2 regions of the Streptomyces sp. NBC_01433 genome follow, and region 2 is predicted to be linked to the other one. Evidence: riboswitches for the same ligand, from Rfam matches in the RefSeq annotation. Region 2 holds a riboswitch; the other holds the start of a gene.
What was found. A riboswitch is a leader RNA that binds a small molecule or an ion and turns the genes downstream of it on or off. The one in region 2 is predicted to bind cyclic di-AMP.
Positions count from the first base shown of each region.

Region 1: linked by a shared signal. The riboswitch ahead of OG413_RS15365 (transglycosylase family protein) and the one ahead of OG413_RS32790 (LysM peptidoglycan-binding domain-containing M23 family metallopeptidase) in region 2 are both predicted to bind cyclic di-AMP.

Region 1 covers NZ_JAPEPM010000001.1:3,402,662-3,410,116, forward strand. The annotation lists gene OG413_RS15350 (lipopolysaccharide assembly protein LapB) at 1-410, shown strand, start outside; gene OG413_RS15355 (cytochrome P450) at 407-1,876, shown strand; gene OG413_RS15360 (transglycosylase family protein) at 2,017-2,973, shown strand; cyclic di-AMP (ydaO/yuaA leader) riboswitch at 3,264-3,443, shown strand; gene OG413_RS15365 (transglycosylase family protein) at 3,447-4,178, shown strand; gene eno (phosphopyruvate hydratase) at 4,500-5,780, shown strand; gene OG413_RS15375 (septum formation initiator family protein) at 5,906-6,376, shown strand; gene OG413_RS15380 (DUF501 domain-containing protein) at 6,488-7,075, shown strand; gene OG413_RS15385 (Ppx/GppA phosphatase family protein) at 7,072-7,455, shown strand, end outside.
Region 2 covers NZ_JAPEPM010000002.1:1,180,068-1,187,522, forward strand. The annotation lists gene OG413_RS32780 (STM4011 family radical SAM protein) at 1-257, shown strand, start outside; gene OG413_RS32785 (SGNH/GDSL hydrolase family protein) at 254-1,102, opposite strand; gene OG413_RS32790 (LysM peptidoglycan-binding domain-containing M23 family metallopeptidase) at 1,266-2,225, opposite strand; cyclic di-AMP (ydaO/yuaA leader) riboswitch at 2,231-2,388, opposite strand; gene OG413_RS32795 (alpha-galactosidase) at 2,684-4,780, opposite strand; gene OG413_RS32800 (tyrosine-protein phosphatase) at 4,993-5,805, shown strand; gene OG413_RS32805 (DUF6126 family protein) at 5,880-6,056, opposite strand; gene OG413_RS32810 (helix-turn-helix domain-containing protein) at 6,133-6,741, opposite strand; gene OG413_RS32815 (aspartate aminotransferase family protein) at 6,872-7,455, opposite strand, start outside.

The sequences.
Region 1 (7,455 bases), on a different contig from region 2:
GCTGGTACCGCAGGGCCCTGGCCCATACGACCAGCGGGTCGATGTACTACCGGGCGGCGAACAGCCTCGCGCTGGTCCTGAGGGAGCGGGACCCCGACGACCCCGAGGTCGAATCGCTCTACCGGGCGGCGGCCGAAGCGGGCAGCGTCAGCGCGGCCACCAACCTCGCCAACGACCTGCGTGACCGGGGCGAGACCGAGGAGGCGCGGCGCTGGTTCGAGGTGGGGCACGCACGGGGCAGTTACTACGCCGCCGCCGCGCTGGCGGCCATGCTGTGGGACCAGGGGGCGGAGGCGGAGGCCGAGGAGTGGTTCCACAAGGCGGCCGAGGCCGGGCACCACGAGGCCGAGGACATCCTTGCCGAGCTGGCACGGAACCGCCCGATCGCGCCGGATAACGTCGAGGGGTGAACGCCAGCCCCGCCGAGCCCCCCGCCGACGTCCCTTTCCCCGCCTCCGCTCCCGCCGACGCCGACGCCGACGCCCCCGCCCCCGTCTGCCCGCACGCCCCCGGTGCCTCCGCCGACGCGCCCGCGCAGACCGACGCAGCTCCCACTCCCGCGCAGGCCCCCCTCGCCCCCGCCCCCGCCCCCGCTCCGTCCCCCGCCCCCGAACTCTTCACCTGGGAGTTCGCCACCGACCCGTACCCCGCCTACGCATGGCTCCGCGAGCACAGCCCCGTACACCGGACGACGCTGCCCAGCGGGGTCGACGCCTGGCTCGTGACGCGGTACGCGGACGCCAAGCAGGCCCTCGCCGACTCCCGGCTCTCCAAGAACCCGGCGCACCACGCCGGGCCGGCGCACGCCAAGGGGAAGACGGGCATCCCGGGGGAGCGCAAGGCGGAGCTGATGACGCATCTGCTGAACATCGACCCGCCGGACCACACCCGGCTGCGCCGGCTCGTGTCCAAGGCGTTCACCCCGCGCCGGGTCGCGGAGTTCGCGCCCCGCGTGCAGGAGCTGACGGACCGCCTCATCGACGACTTCATCGAGGAGGGGAAGGCGGACCTCATCCACGACTTCGCCTTCCCGCTCCCCATCTACGCCATCTGCGATCTGCTGGGGGTCCCGCGCGAGGACCAGGACGACTTCCGGGACTGGGCGGGCATGATGATCCGCCACGGCGGCGGCCCGCGCGGCGGGGTCGCCCGGTCGGTCAAGAAGATGCGCGGCTATCTCGCGGAACTGATCCACCGGAAGCGGGAGGGCCTGGGGGACGAGGGGGACGGCGATGATCTGCTCTCGGGGCTGATCCGGGCCAGTGACCACGGCGAGCACCTCACCGAGAACGAGGCCGCGGCGATGGCCTTCATCCTCCTCTTCGCCGGATTCGAGACCACGGTCAACCTCATCGGCAACGGCACGTACGCCCTGCTGCGCCACCCCGAACAGCGCGCGCTCCTTGAGCGCTCGCTCGACGCGGGGGAGATCGGCCTGCTGGCCACGGGCATCGAGGAACTGCTGCGGTTCGACGGACCGGTGGAGCTGGCCACCTGGCGCTTCGCCACCGAGGCGCTGACGCTCGGCGGACAGGAGATCGCCGCGGGCGACCCCGTGCTCGTCGTGCTCGCCGCGGCCGACCGGGACCCGGAACGGTTCGAGGACCCGGACCGGCTCGACCTCGCACGGAGTGACAATCAGCACCTCGGATACGGGCACGGCATCCACTACTGCCTGGGGGCACCGCTCGCCCGCCTGGAGGGACAGGCCGCTCTCGCTACGCTGCTGAGACGCCTTCCGGGGCTGCGACTTGCGGGAGAACCCGCCGATTTGCGGTGGCGTGGCGGGCTCATCATGCGGGGATTGCGCACGCTCCCCGTGGAGTTCGAGCCGGGGCGGCGACTGGGCGAAGGTGACGCTGCGTCAACTCTGTGACTTTCACGTGATCTCCGCTGCATCGACTTGTGACACACGTTCGAGTCCCGCTAGGTTCACCGTTCGACGCATCAGTCGGGCGTCAGGTGACTCGTCAACCACTCAGTACCCACTCGTCAGTCGCACGGAAGGCAAACCCCATGGGCTCCGCGAACGGCAGGCACCGTCGCCCTCGTCAGGCACCCGCCATCGTCGTCGCCGCGGGCGTGACGGGATCGGCCATCGCGATTCCGCTGCTCGGCGCGACCGGCGCACACGCCGCCGACGCCTCGACCTGGGACCGGGTCGCGGAGTGCGAGAGCGGCGGCATGTGGAGTGCCGACCTCGGCAACAGCTTCTACGGTGGGCTCCAGTTCTCGCAGGACACCTGGTCGGCCTACGGCGGCACGGCGTTCGCGCCCCGGGCCGACCTCGCCAGCCGTTCGCAGCAGATCTCCGTCGCGGAGAAGGTCCTGGACGACCAGGGCCCGAAGGCGTGGCCCAGCTGTGCGGTGATCGCCGGACTCGCGGTGGACGGTGCCCTGCCGGGCGTCGACCCGGGCGGCACGCCGTCCGCCGATCCGTCGGACACGGCGACCTCGCCGGGCGAAGCGGACGCGGGCGACGCGCCCGGCGAGGCCGCCGACCCCTCGACCACCCCTGCCACCCCGGACGGGACCCCTTCTCCGACGACGCCCGAGGACTCCGCGAAGCCCGAGGGTTCCGCGAAGCCCGAGGACTCATCGGCGCCGGAGGGCTCCGCCGCGCCTGACGCCTCGAAGGACACGGACCGCAGCGGCGGAAAGCACCGGGGCACGCCCGCTCCCGAGAAGAGCCGGGCGGCGGACGGTGACGACGGGCGCGAGTCCGGCCGGCACGCGTCCCGGGGCGACGGCGAGGCGCGCGACGGCGCGACGGAGCGGGCCGGCGGCGACTACACCGTCCGGCCGGGCGACAGTCTCTGGGCGATTGCTGACGCACAGAAACTCTCCGGCGGATGGACCGCGCTGTACGAGGCCAACAAGGACACACTCGGCTCGGACCCGGACCTGATCCTGCCCGGACAGAACCTGGATCTGGACCTCGGCGAGCGCTCCGAGGGCGCTGCGGCCAACTGATCCAATACGGGAAAGCGCCCCGAAAACTGGGGTAGTTCAGGGGCCTATGTCCACTTATGCATAAGTGAGACATGGGTCTCTTTGCTTCAACTGGCGTGTTCCGTCCGCCGGATCCGCCCGCATCCCCCCCGACCTGCGGAAACGTCCCTTCGGTGAGGGCAAGTAAGGGCTGATTGACCGGTATGTCCATCTTTGAATGTAGGGGTTGCCTGTGTTTACGGTCGGAACCGCTCGCACCGCGGGCCCCGTCGATCGTCACGCCGAATCCTGCCGTCGGTCGAAGGGAACAGACGCGTAAAGCGCCGTAGGCAGGAGCGGGGGACCCAGGTAAGCGCCGGGCCCGTTCGTCTCGTCCCGTACGAGAGGATCAGGACCGGCTTGGGGTGAAGTCGCGTGCTAGGACATGCGACCGGGCAACTCACTTGGCCCGAACCCGACAGCTCACCTCGTAGGCGTCGGTGAGGAGACGTTCCATGCTGCTTCACAGCAAGGGCAAGCACCGCCGCCCGTCCAAGGCCGTCCGTGTCGCCACGCTCGCCGGTGTCGCCGGTGCCGCCGTCGCCGTCCCGCTGATGGGTGCGACCGGCGCCTCTGCCGCCTCCGTCGAAACGTGGGACGCCGTCGCCCAGTGCGAGTCCGGTGGCAACTGGTCCATCAACACCGGCAACAGCTACTACGGCGGTCTGCAGTTCTCGCAGTCCAGCTGGGCCGCCGCCGGCGGTACGCAGTACGCCCCCCGTGCCGACCTGGCCTCCAAGTCCCAGCAGATCGCCACCGCCGAGAAGCTTCTCGACATGCAGGGTCCCGGCGCCTGGGCCTGTGCCGGTGCCGGCAACCTGAGCAACGACGGTGTGGACCCGGGCGTCGACACCGGCTCCGGCCAGACCGCGGCCAAGCAGGAGCAGGCTCAGCCGCAGCAGCAGGCCCAGCCGAAGCAGCAGGAGCGCAAGGCCGAGCAGCCCACCTCGCGCAGCGAGCAGCGCACCGCCCCGAAGGCCGAGACCCCGAAGACCGTCACGACCCCGACCGGCCAGAAGGTCGCCAAGGGTGATGGCGAGTACAAGGTGAAGTCCGGCGACACCCTGAGCAAGATCGCTCAGGAGGAGGGCGTCAAGGGCGGCTGGCACAAGGTGTTCAAGCTCAACGGCGACATCGTCAGGGACGCCGACCTGATCTTCCCGGGTCAGCAGCTCCACCTGAAGTAGTCCGGCACACGGCTTCTCCTCCCCCTGAGGGGGATGTCCGGCGGCATCTCCCTCGGTCCAGGTTCCCCGGCCCGGCGCGCTCTCCCCCGTGCGCGCCGGGCCGGGGTTCTTGTGCGGCGACCCGCGCCGCAATCGTTCAACCCTTGTAGTTACCGGTCAGTAAATTTCTGGACCTTCGTCCTGTATTGCACGGCCTTGGGTCCTTTTTCGTCCCAGGAGACGGGCGGTCGGCCGCCCGATCGGGCCGGGCCGGTTAGGCTCGTGTCGCAAGGCCGCAGTGACCCTGCACAACCAGTGTCATATCCCAGAAGGAGATGCCTCGTGCCGTCCATCGACGTCGTCGTAGCCAGGGAAATCCTCGACTCCCGGGGAAACCCCACGGTCGAGGTCGAGGTTGGCCTCGACGACGGCAGCACGGGACGTGCTGCTGTTCCGTCCGGCGCCTCCACCGGTGCGTTCGAGGCCATTGAGCTTCGCGACGGAGACCCCAACCGCTACCAGGGCAAGGGCGTCGAGAAGGCGGTCCTCGCCGTCATCGAGCAGATCGGCCCGGAGCTCGTCGGTTACGACGCCACCGAGCAGCGCCTCATCGACCAGGCGATGTTCGACCTGGACGCCACCGAGAACAAGGCGTCGCTCGGCGCCAACGCCATCCTCGGCGTCTCGCTGGCCGTCGCCCACGCCGCGTCCGAGGCGTCCGACCTGCCGCTCTTCCGCTACCTCGGCGGCCCGAACGCGCACCTGCTGCCCGTTCCGATGATGAACATCCTGAACGGCGGCTCGCACGCCGACTCCAACGTGGACATCCAGGAGTTCATGATCGCCCCGATCGGCGCGGAGTCCTTCTCCGAGGCCCTGCGCTGGGGCGCGGAGATCTACCACACGCTGAAGAAGGTCCTGAAGACCAAGGGCCTGTCCACCGGACTCGGCGACGAGGGCGGCTTCGCCCCGAACCTGGAGTCCAACCGCGCCGCCCTGGACCTCATCGTCGAGGCCATCAAGGAGGCCGGTTACGTCCCCGGCCGCGACATCGGGCTCGCGCTCGACGTCGCCGCGTCGGAGTTCTACAAGGACGGCAAGTACGAGTTCGAGGGCAAGTCCCGCTCGGCCGCCGAGATGACCGAGTACTACGAGGAGCTCGTCTCCGCGTACCCGCTGGTCTCCATCGAGGACCCGCTGTACGAGGACGACTGGGCCGGCTGGAAGGTCATCACCGACAAGCTCGGCGCCAAGGTGCAGATCGTCGGCGACGACCTCTTCGTCACCAACCCGGAGCGCCTGGCCCGCGGCATCGAGGAGGGCTCCGCGAACGCCCTGCTCGTCAAGGTCAACCAGATCGGTTCGCTGACCGAGACCCTGGACGCCGTCGAGCTGGCCCAGCGCAACGGCTTCAAGTGCATGATGTCGCACCGTTCCGGTGAGACCGAGGACGTCACCATCGCCGACCTCGCCGTCGCCGTGAACTGCGGTCAGATCAAGACCGGCGCCCCGGCCCGCTCGGACCGCGTCGCCAAGTACAACCAGCTGCTGCGCATCGAGGAGATCCTCGACGACGCCGCGGTGTACGCGGGCCGCTCGGCCTTCCCGCGCTTCAAGGGCTGACACCCCGGCACCCGGGGGCCGGTCACCGGCCCTTCGGGGGTTCGAGGCACCAGCCTCCGTCCGTCCCCGCACTCGGTCCCGTACCGTGTGCGGGGACGGACGTGCGTAATGGGGAGGCGGGAGACATGGCCGGGAAGGACCGCGACCGGTTCTCCACCGCGACCAGGCTGCGACTGCTCGGTGAGCAGACCGCGGCCCGCGTCTACCGGTCCCAGAGCCGCCGCCAGGCGCACCGCTCCCGGCTCACCGGCCGGGCCGCGTTCCTGGCCCTGATCGTCTGCTCCCTGGTGGTCGCGCTCGCGTACCCCATGCGGCAGTACGTCTCCCAGCGCGACGAGATCGCCGATCAGGAGCGGATGTCCCAGGAGGCGGGCCGGCGCACCGAGGAACTCCGCGACGAGAAGGCGCGGCTCCAGGACGACGCGTACATCAGGCGGCTGGCCCGGGAGCACCTCCATTACGTACTCCCCGGGGAGACCGGCTACACGGTGGCCGACCCCGACGCGGCCGAGGACCGCCGCGGAGAGCCGGGCGCGGCGGACCGCCCCTGGCACTCGAACCTCTGGGACGGCGTGGACACCGCCGACCGCGACTGACCCGTTTCCGGGCCGCGGCTTCCGAGCGGCGGCTTCGAGCGGCACCCTTGAGCAGCACGCACCTTCCGAGCAGCATCTTTCGAGCAAACGTCGAGCAGAACCTAGGCAGGCATGGAAACGCCCCCTCCGCAGACCGAGTCCACCACGCCCACCGACGCGGACATCGCCGCGTTCGAGCAGCAGCTCGGCCGCCCGCCGCGCGGGCTGCGGGCCATCGCGCACCGCTGCCCGTGCGGCAATCCGGACGTGGTCGAGACGCAGCCCCGTCTGGAGGACGGCACGCCGTTCCCGACGACGTACTACCTGACCTGTCCGCGCGCGGCGTCGGCGATCGGGACGCTGGAGGCCAACGGGGTCATGAAGGAGATGACCGAGCGGCTCCAGTCCGACCCCGAGCTGGCCGCGGCCTACCGCGGGGCGCACGAGGACTACCTCGCCCGCCGTGACGCCATCGAGGTCCTGGAGGGCTTCCCGAGCGCGGGCGGCATGCCGGACCGGGTGAAGTGCCTGCACGTCCTGGTCGGCCACTCACTGGCCGCGGGCCCCGGAGTGAACCCGCTCGGCGACGAGGCCATCGCGATGCTGCCCGAGTGGTGGGCGAAGGGCCCGTGCGTCACGCCGTGCGAGGCATCCTCCGACGCGCCGACCTCCGACGCGCCGACCTCCGACGCGCCGACCGACGAGGGGGCGGGCCGGTGACCCGGGTCGCCGCCATCGACTGCGGGACCAACTCCATCCGGCTGCTCGTCGCCGACGCGGACCCCGCCACCGGGGAGATCGCCGAGCTCGACCGGCGGATGCAGATCGTCCGGCTCGGCCAGGGCGTCGACCGGACCGGCCGGCTCGCCCCCGAGGCGCTGGAGCGCACCTTCGCCGCCTGCCGCGAGTACGCGGCGGCGATCAAGGAGCTCGGCGCCGAACGCGTCCGCTTCGTCGCCACGTCCGCCTCGCGCGACGCCGAGAACAGCGACGAGTTCGTCCGCGGCGTCCTGGACATCCTGGGCGTCGAGCCGGAGGTGATCAGTGGCGACCAGGAGGCCGAGCTCTCCTTCCTCGGCGCCACCAAGGAACTGGCCGGC
Region 2 (7,455 bases):
TCCGCGCGGAGCTGGGCAATCTGTACGACGGCAGTTACCGGCGGGCGCTGGGTCCGCGGGCCTGCCCGCTGAGCGTGTGCGACTGCCACATCGGCTATGTGCATCTGGAGACGCTGCCGCTGTACGACGTGTTCGCGGGCGGTGTGCTGGAGCGGATACCGGCTCCGGGCAGCGGGATCACGCCGCCGGACGGGCTCGTGGTGCCGAGCCCGTCCCGGCGTGCACTTCCCCTGACGGTCCTGCGGGATGCCCCTTAGCGGGGAAGCAGGTCCGGTCGGAGGGGAAGCAGGTCCGGGCGCTTCGCCTCTGCGTGGTCGCCGGAGGACTCGCCGCGCAGCCTTCGGCCGATCCATGGGACCAGGTAGTCGCGCGCCCAGTGGATGTCGTCGCGCCGTTCCTCGAAGGTGCCGCGCTGGGCGCGCGGCGGCCACGCCTGGTCCGGATCGGCCGGTACGTCGACGCCGAGGACCTGTGCCGCGCGCAGCGCGACCCGGGTGTGTCCCTCGGGCGACAGATGCAGCCGGTCATCGTCCCAGGCACGCCTGTCCTGCACCGAGCGCAGGGACCACAGGTCCAGGACGGGGCAGTGGTAGCGGTCCGCGATGGCCCGCAGATGAATGTTGTACGTCGCGATCTTGCCGCGCATGTGCCGCAGTACCGGCACGCCCCGGGTGTCGAATCCGGTGGTGACCATGACAGTGCCGACCGCGTCGCTCAGATCGGCGACCGCGCGCTCGAAGCGCTCGGCCAGATCGTCGGGGTCGGTACCCGGCCTGATGATGTCGTTGCCGCCCGCGCAGAAGCTGACCATGTCCGGGGCCAGTTCCTTGGCACGGGGTACCTGCTCCTCGACTATCTGGTCGAGAAGGCGTCCGCGTACGGCGAGATTGGCGTACCGGAAATTCCCGTGCGGGGAATCCTCCGGGATCGTCGCTGCGTCGGGGACCGGGAGCTGGTCCGCCAGCAGCACGGCGAAGCGGTCCGCCCAGCCGACAAAGGTCCCGTCGGGGCCGGGGTCTCCGACGCCTTCGGTGAAGCTGTCGCCAATCGCCGCGTACGACCCGATGATGCCTGGTTGATTGATTCTCGAATCGTCTGCCACAAGCGCATATCCTGCACCTTCGAATGTGACCTACGCGACCGTATTACGGGGTTGACGGGTGGTGAGATAGACCACCCGGTCAGTTTTTGGTAAAGCCGGAATAAGTGCGGGGGCGGTGCGCTCGTGCGCACCGCCCCCGCGAGAACCGCTCGCTACCGCTCCATCAGATGGAGACGCCGTGCTGGCGCAGGTAGGAGATCGGGTCGACGTCCGAGCCGTAGCTCGGGCCGGTGCGGACCTCGAAGTGCAGGTGCGGGCCGGTCGAGTTGCCGGTGGAACCGGAGAGGCCGATCTGCTGGCCGCCGGTGACGGTCTCGCCCACGGAGACGTTGAGCGAGGACTGGTGGGCGTACTGGGAGTACATGCCGTCGGCGTGCTTGATGACGACCTCGTTGCCGTACGAACCGCTCCAGCCGGCCGAGACCACGGTGCCCGGACCGATGGCGCGGACGACGGTGCCCGAGGCGGCCTGGAAGTCCGAGCCGGTGTGGTAGCCGCTGGACCAGCTGGCGCCGGAGGCCCGGTACTGGGTGGTGACGTTGGCGTTGGCCACCGGGGTCGTCCAGCCGGAGCTGTCGCCCTGGGAGGCGCTGGTGTTCGTGGAGGTGGTGGACTTGCCGGCCGCGGCGGACGAGTCCGGGGAGGACGTGGTCTTCGGGGCGGGCTTCGCCTTCGGGGCAGCCGGGGCGGCCTTCTTCGGCTCGGCCTTCGAGGGGGCCGGCGCGGACTGCGCGGCGTCCGAGGCGGCGGCGGAGCCGGACGCCTTGGCGCCGAGGGTCAGCTTCATGCCGGGGAAGATCAGGCTCGGGTTCTCGCCGACGACATCGCGGTTGTCCTGGTACAGCTTCTGCCAGCCGCCCTTGAGCTTCTGCTCGGCCGCGATCTTCGACAGGTAGTCGCCGGGGACCACGGAGTAGGTCTTCGGCGCGGTCTTCGCCGCAGCGGCACCGGGGGCGGTGTGCGCGGCGGCGACCGAGGCGGCGGGCGCGGCCTTCTCCGCGGCGTGCGCTCCGGTGGCACCGATCAGCGGGAGGGCGAGGACGGCGCCGCCGGTCCCTGCGGCGAGGACACCGCGGGCGATCGGGCCGGTCTTCGTACGACGGTGCTTACCCTGTGCGGGCATGGGGGCATTCCTCTCCGGCGCCTACGAGGTGAGCTGTCGGGTTCGGGCTGGAGATGCCCGGTCGCTGGCTGCGACTTCACCCCGAGCCGGTCCGGATCTCTCCGGGCCGGCGGCTTACCTGGGTCCCCCGCTCCTGCCACGCGTATGTGGGTGGGTGTGAATTCCGGGCGGCGGCAGGATTAGGCGGTCCGTCCGGATTGACGGTGACCGTAAACGAGTCAGGACGACAGGAACAAGCCATCGGTTGCGTACCGGAATCCTCGATTCAATTTCGGTTCGGATTTCCGGTGACACTCCGTGGATTACGGATCTTGGCTTTCCGCGCGGCGCCCGGATTACCTCCGGGCGCCGCCACCACACACCGTCACGGATATGATCCCGCTCACCAGCGGGTCACCATCTCCCCCACAAGCGGTGCATGCTCCACCAAATGCACCAATACGGACATGACATGGCCATCACCTCTGACGCAACCTCAGCACCCGCGCGTCGAGATCTCCCGTCAGCCCCGTGTGCAGCCCCTGGTGCAGGAGCACCGATCCCTCGTACACCGTCCCGGTGTCCTGGCAGACGTACGCCGCCGAGGGGACCAGACCGCGCAGCCGCAGAGCCGGGGGCCGCTGCCCGTACCGCTGCGCTTCGAGCCACATCAGCACCACGGTCTCCTCGCCCCGCACGTACTGCACCGCGCTCAGCCCGCCGCGCGGAGCCGCGAGCCGGTGGAGGGCGCCGTGCTGCACGACCGGGCGGATCTCCTTGTACAGGGACACCCAGTCCCGCGCCTCGGCCAGCTCCCGTTCGCTCCACTCGGTGAGGTCCCCGCCGACCCCGAGCACCCCGGCCATCGCGCTGACGAAGCGGAAGCGCAGCGAACTCGCCCGCCCGTTCAGCTGCACGTTCGGGCTGTCGGTGACCCAGGCGGCCATCACCCGCGCCGGGTGGATCTGCCCGAAGCCCTCCTGGATGGCGAGCCGGTCCAGCGGGTCGGTGTTGTCGGAGGTCCACACCTGATCGGTACGGGCGAGCACCCCGAGGTCGACCCGGCCCCCACCGCCCGAGCAGGACTCGAAGGCCACACCCGGGTGCGCGGCACGCAACCGGTCCAGCAGCGCGTAGAACGCGTCCACATGCTCGATCCAGAGCTTCTGCGGATATTCCTCGCCCGGCCAGCCCGCATCGGTGAAGCAGCGGTTGAAGTCCCACTTCACATAGTCGATCGGCGCACTGGAGAGCAGGGTGTCGAGCCGCTCCCACAGGTATTCCCGCACGTCCCGCCGGGCCAGGTTGAGCACCAGCTGATGACGGAACTCCGTCCGCGTCCGCCCGGGGACGTGCTGGACCCAGTCGGGGTGGGCCCGATAGAGATCGCTGTCGGGGTTGACCATCTCCGGCTCGACCCAGATGCCGAACCGCATGCCCAGCCCGCGCACCTCTTCGGCGAGCGGCTTCAGCCCGCCGGGGAAGCGCTCGGGGTTCGGCGTCCAGTCGCCGAGTCCGGCCCGGTCGCTGGTGCGCCGCCCGAACCAGGCGTCGTCCACCACGAACAGCTCGACACCCATCTCCGCGGCCCGCACCGCGAGCGCCCGCTGCTGCTCCTCGGCGATGTCGAACCCGGTCGCCTCCCAGGAGTTGTAGAGCACCGGGCGCAGCGCCTCGGCGTCCGGAATCACATGGGCCAGCTGCCAGGCGTGCCAGGCGCGGCTCGCCCCGCCGAATCCGTCCGGGCTCCACAGCCCGGCGAAGACGGGTGTGGTGTACGACGCCCCCGGCGCGAGCCGCAGCAGCCCGGACTCGTCGTAGCCCGCGCCGCCGGTGATCTGCACGATGCCGTCGGGCAGCTGGTGCACGGCGATCCGCCAGGACCCGGACCAGCCCAGCGCGCAGCCGTACACCTCGCCGTGCTCCTCGGTCGCCGCGGCGTCCGCGTCGAGCGCCACCCAGGGCAGGTGCTGGTGTCCGGTGTGGCCCCGGCGGCTGGAGAGGATCTTCTCGCCGTACGTCAGTTCCGACCGCACCAGCCGGGACTCGGCCGCCCAGCTGCCGTGGAGCTGGCTCAGCCGCCAGCCCGCACGGGCCGGCAGCGTCCAGGTCGCCGCGTCGGCGCGCAGCAGCTCCAGGGGCGGGCCGTCCGGCCCGGCGTGGGTGACGGTGGCCCAGCGCTCGATGACATCGGAGTCCCCGCGCATCCGGTAGTGCAGGGTCAGCGCGAGCCGGTGGAGAGCGTCGGTGAAGCCGAGCCGCAGTTCGTCGCCCCGCGTCTCGGCCTCCGCGAACGCCCACTGCGTTCCCCGGACCTCTGCGGTCCGTACGGAGAGGGCCGGGCGGACGAATCGGGGGCCGCCCTCGACCGGGTACTCCTCACGGCCGTCGAGCGGGGATTCGAAGCCCGGACCGGGCGGGAAGGGCACGGCGGCCAGCGCCTCGGCCGCGGACATCGTGAGGCGCGGCCCCCAGTGGAGATGAACCAGTTCATCGCGGTCGGTGAGGTGGAGCGCATAGCTGCCGGTCGCACCGTCGAGCACCCAGGTCCGGCCCGTGACACCAGTCTCGATCATCATTCCCCCACATTCGAACAGTTTCGCGCATCATCAACCATCCCCGCAGTGAGGGGCAATGCCCTCGCGGCATGACTGGCCGAAACGTGCGGACGGTCGCGCGGCAGAGCGTCACGCGGTCGAGATGATTGCCCGAGGAACCGATGTCGTATCGTCACAAGAGTGCCCTCATCGGCGAGCAGCGCCGACGCCAGACACCCCAGGAGCCACCCGTGACGCAGCAGGTGCCGCAGGTCCCGCCGACAGAAGCCGAGCTGACCGGAGTGCGCAATTTCCGGGACGTGGGCGGGCTCCCGACGACGGACGGGCGCCGTGTGGCGTTCGGGCGGCTCTACCGCAGCGGTCACCTGGCACACGCCACGGAGCAGGACACGGCGATCCTCGGCGGGCTCGGTCTGCACACCGTCTTCGACTTCCGTAGCGCCGCCGACCGGAAGCTCGACGGCCATGACGTGGACCTGGCCGGGGTGCGCAATGTCAATATCCCGCTCTCGGACCCCGCCGACGGCGCGGAGTTCTGGCGGCTGGTCCGCGACGGCGACGTCGAGCAGCTGCGCTCGATCCTCTCCGGCACCAAGGGTGCGGACCGCATGATCACCTCGTACCGGTCGATCATCAGGGACCGCACCGCCGAGCACAGCCGGGTGCTGCACGCCCTGGCCGAGGACAGCGTCCCCGCCCTGATGCACTGTGCCGCGGGCAAGGACCGCGCCGGTCTCTCGATCGCCGTGTCCCTGCTCGCCGTCGGCGTGGAGCGCGACGCCATCGAGGCCGACTACCTCAAGTCCAACGACGCGCACCGCCGGTACCGGGTGCGGCGCACCGACATGTCGGAGACGGGGATGTCCCAGGAGGTGCTGGAGCTCCTGAACCCGCTGTTCGGCGCGCACGCCGAGTACCTCGCCGCGGCCTTCACCGCCATCGAGGAGACCTGGGGAACCACGGACCGCTACCTCACCGAGGGCCTGAAGATCACCCCGGAGACCCGGGAGCGGCTGCGCGGGCGCCTGCTGGAGCCGGCGTAGGCGCGCCCGTCGCCCCGGCGCGGATCGCACCGGGCGGCGGATCGCCCCAGGCCCTCGCCCGGCGGTCGGGACTACTACTTGTTGCCGCCGGCCACGGCGAACAGCAGGTAGAGGAAGCCCGCGATGACGTGTCCGGCCACCAGGTACGCGAACAGCCGGATCACGACCCCGCGCGGCATCTTCCGCTCATGCGGGTCGTAGTTCTTGGGCCGCTGCGGGGTCAGGGGGTCGTAGTGCTCGGAATCGGACATGACAGTCCTCTCTGCCGGCCTCACGGCCGGTGAAGCGAAGGATGGAGCAGGTGCGGCGACGGGGCCGACGGCCCGGTCAGCGCCGATGGATCCCGTTGCCGAGACACAGCTCGGCGGCGGGGCTCTGCATCAGTGAGTGGACGAAGAGCAGCTCCGCGCCGCCGCGGTCGACGGCCGCGATCCGGTGCGGGGTGAGCGAATCGAAGTGCGCGCTGTCGCCGGGGGCGAGGTCGTGCACCGTCTCCCCCAGGATGACCCGCAGCCGGCCGTCGAGGACGTACAGCCACTCCTCGCCGGGGTGGACCCGCACGAGATCGCCCTGGGCGCCGTACGGCACTCTGACCCGCAGTGCCTGCATGGCACGGCCGGAGCCGCCCGCCTGCTGATACATCCAGCCGTCGGCCTCGGCGCCCTCGAAGCGGCCGCCGCGGACGATCGCGTCACGTTCGGGAGGTGTCTCCCCGAGCAGCTCGGAAACCGTCGTACCGTAGATGCGGGCGAGCCCGAGCAGCATCGGCAGCGAGGGTTGCCTGCGGCCCGTTTCGAGCCGGGAGAGGTGGGCCGGGGAAAGCCCTGCCCGCTGGGCGGCGCTCTCCAGGGTGAGACCGCGGCCGCGGCGCAGTTCGCGCAGGCGGGGTGCGACGCCGGGGAGTTCTTCGGGCACCCCTCCGTCCGGAGGATTCATACCTTTATTGGGCCAGGATCTTTCCTCCGAGGCAAATTTCTTACCTCGGAGGCAAATCCCACGGACGCCGACCCGGTGCCGGTCGACGGGTGCCGCAGGTGCCGCGGGTGCCGGTTGACGCCGGTGGCGCTCAGCGGTTGGCGACTGCCTGCTTCACCAGGGTCCGCCCGAAGTCCCACATCAGCCCGCCGCCGTTGTGCGCGTCATCCATGACTGCGGTGAACGCCGCCACGAAGCGCTCCACCTCCGGCTCGCCGATGACCAGCGGCGGAATCAGCTTGATCACTTCCAGATGGTCGCCGGACACCTGCGTGAGGATGCGGTGCTTCTGCAGCAGCGGCACCACGACCATCTGCGCGAAGAGTCCCTTTCGGGCCGCCTGGAGCATGGTCCAGCGGCTGCGGAGCTTCAGCGAGGCCGGCCGGCCGAACTCGATGCCGATCATCAGCCCGCGCCCGCGCACCTCGTGCAGCAGCTCGTAGCGGTCGACGAGGGCGGCCAGCCGTTCCCGCAGCAGATCGCCGGTGCGCCGGGCGTTCGCGACGGTCTCCTCGTCCTCCATCACCGCGAGCACGGCGAGCCCCGCCGCCATCGCCTGGGCATTGGAGCCGAAACTCGCGGAGTGGACCAGAACCCGGTCCATGGACGAGTAGACGCGTTTGAAGATCCAGTCCTTGCCGAGGGTCGCCCCGACGGGCACATAGCCGCCGGAGA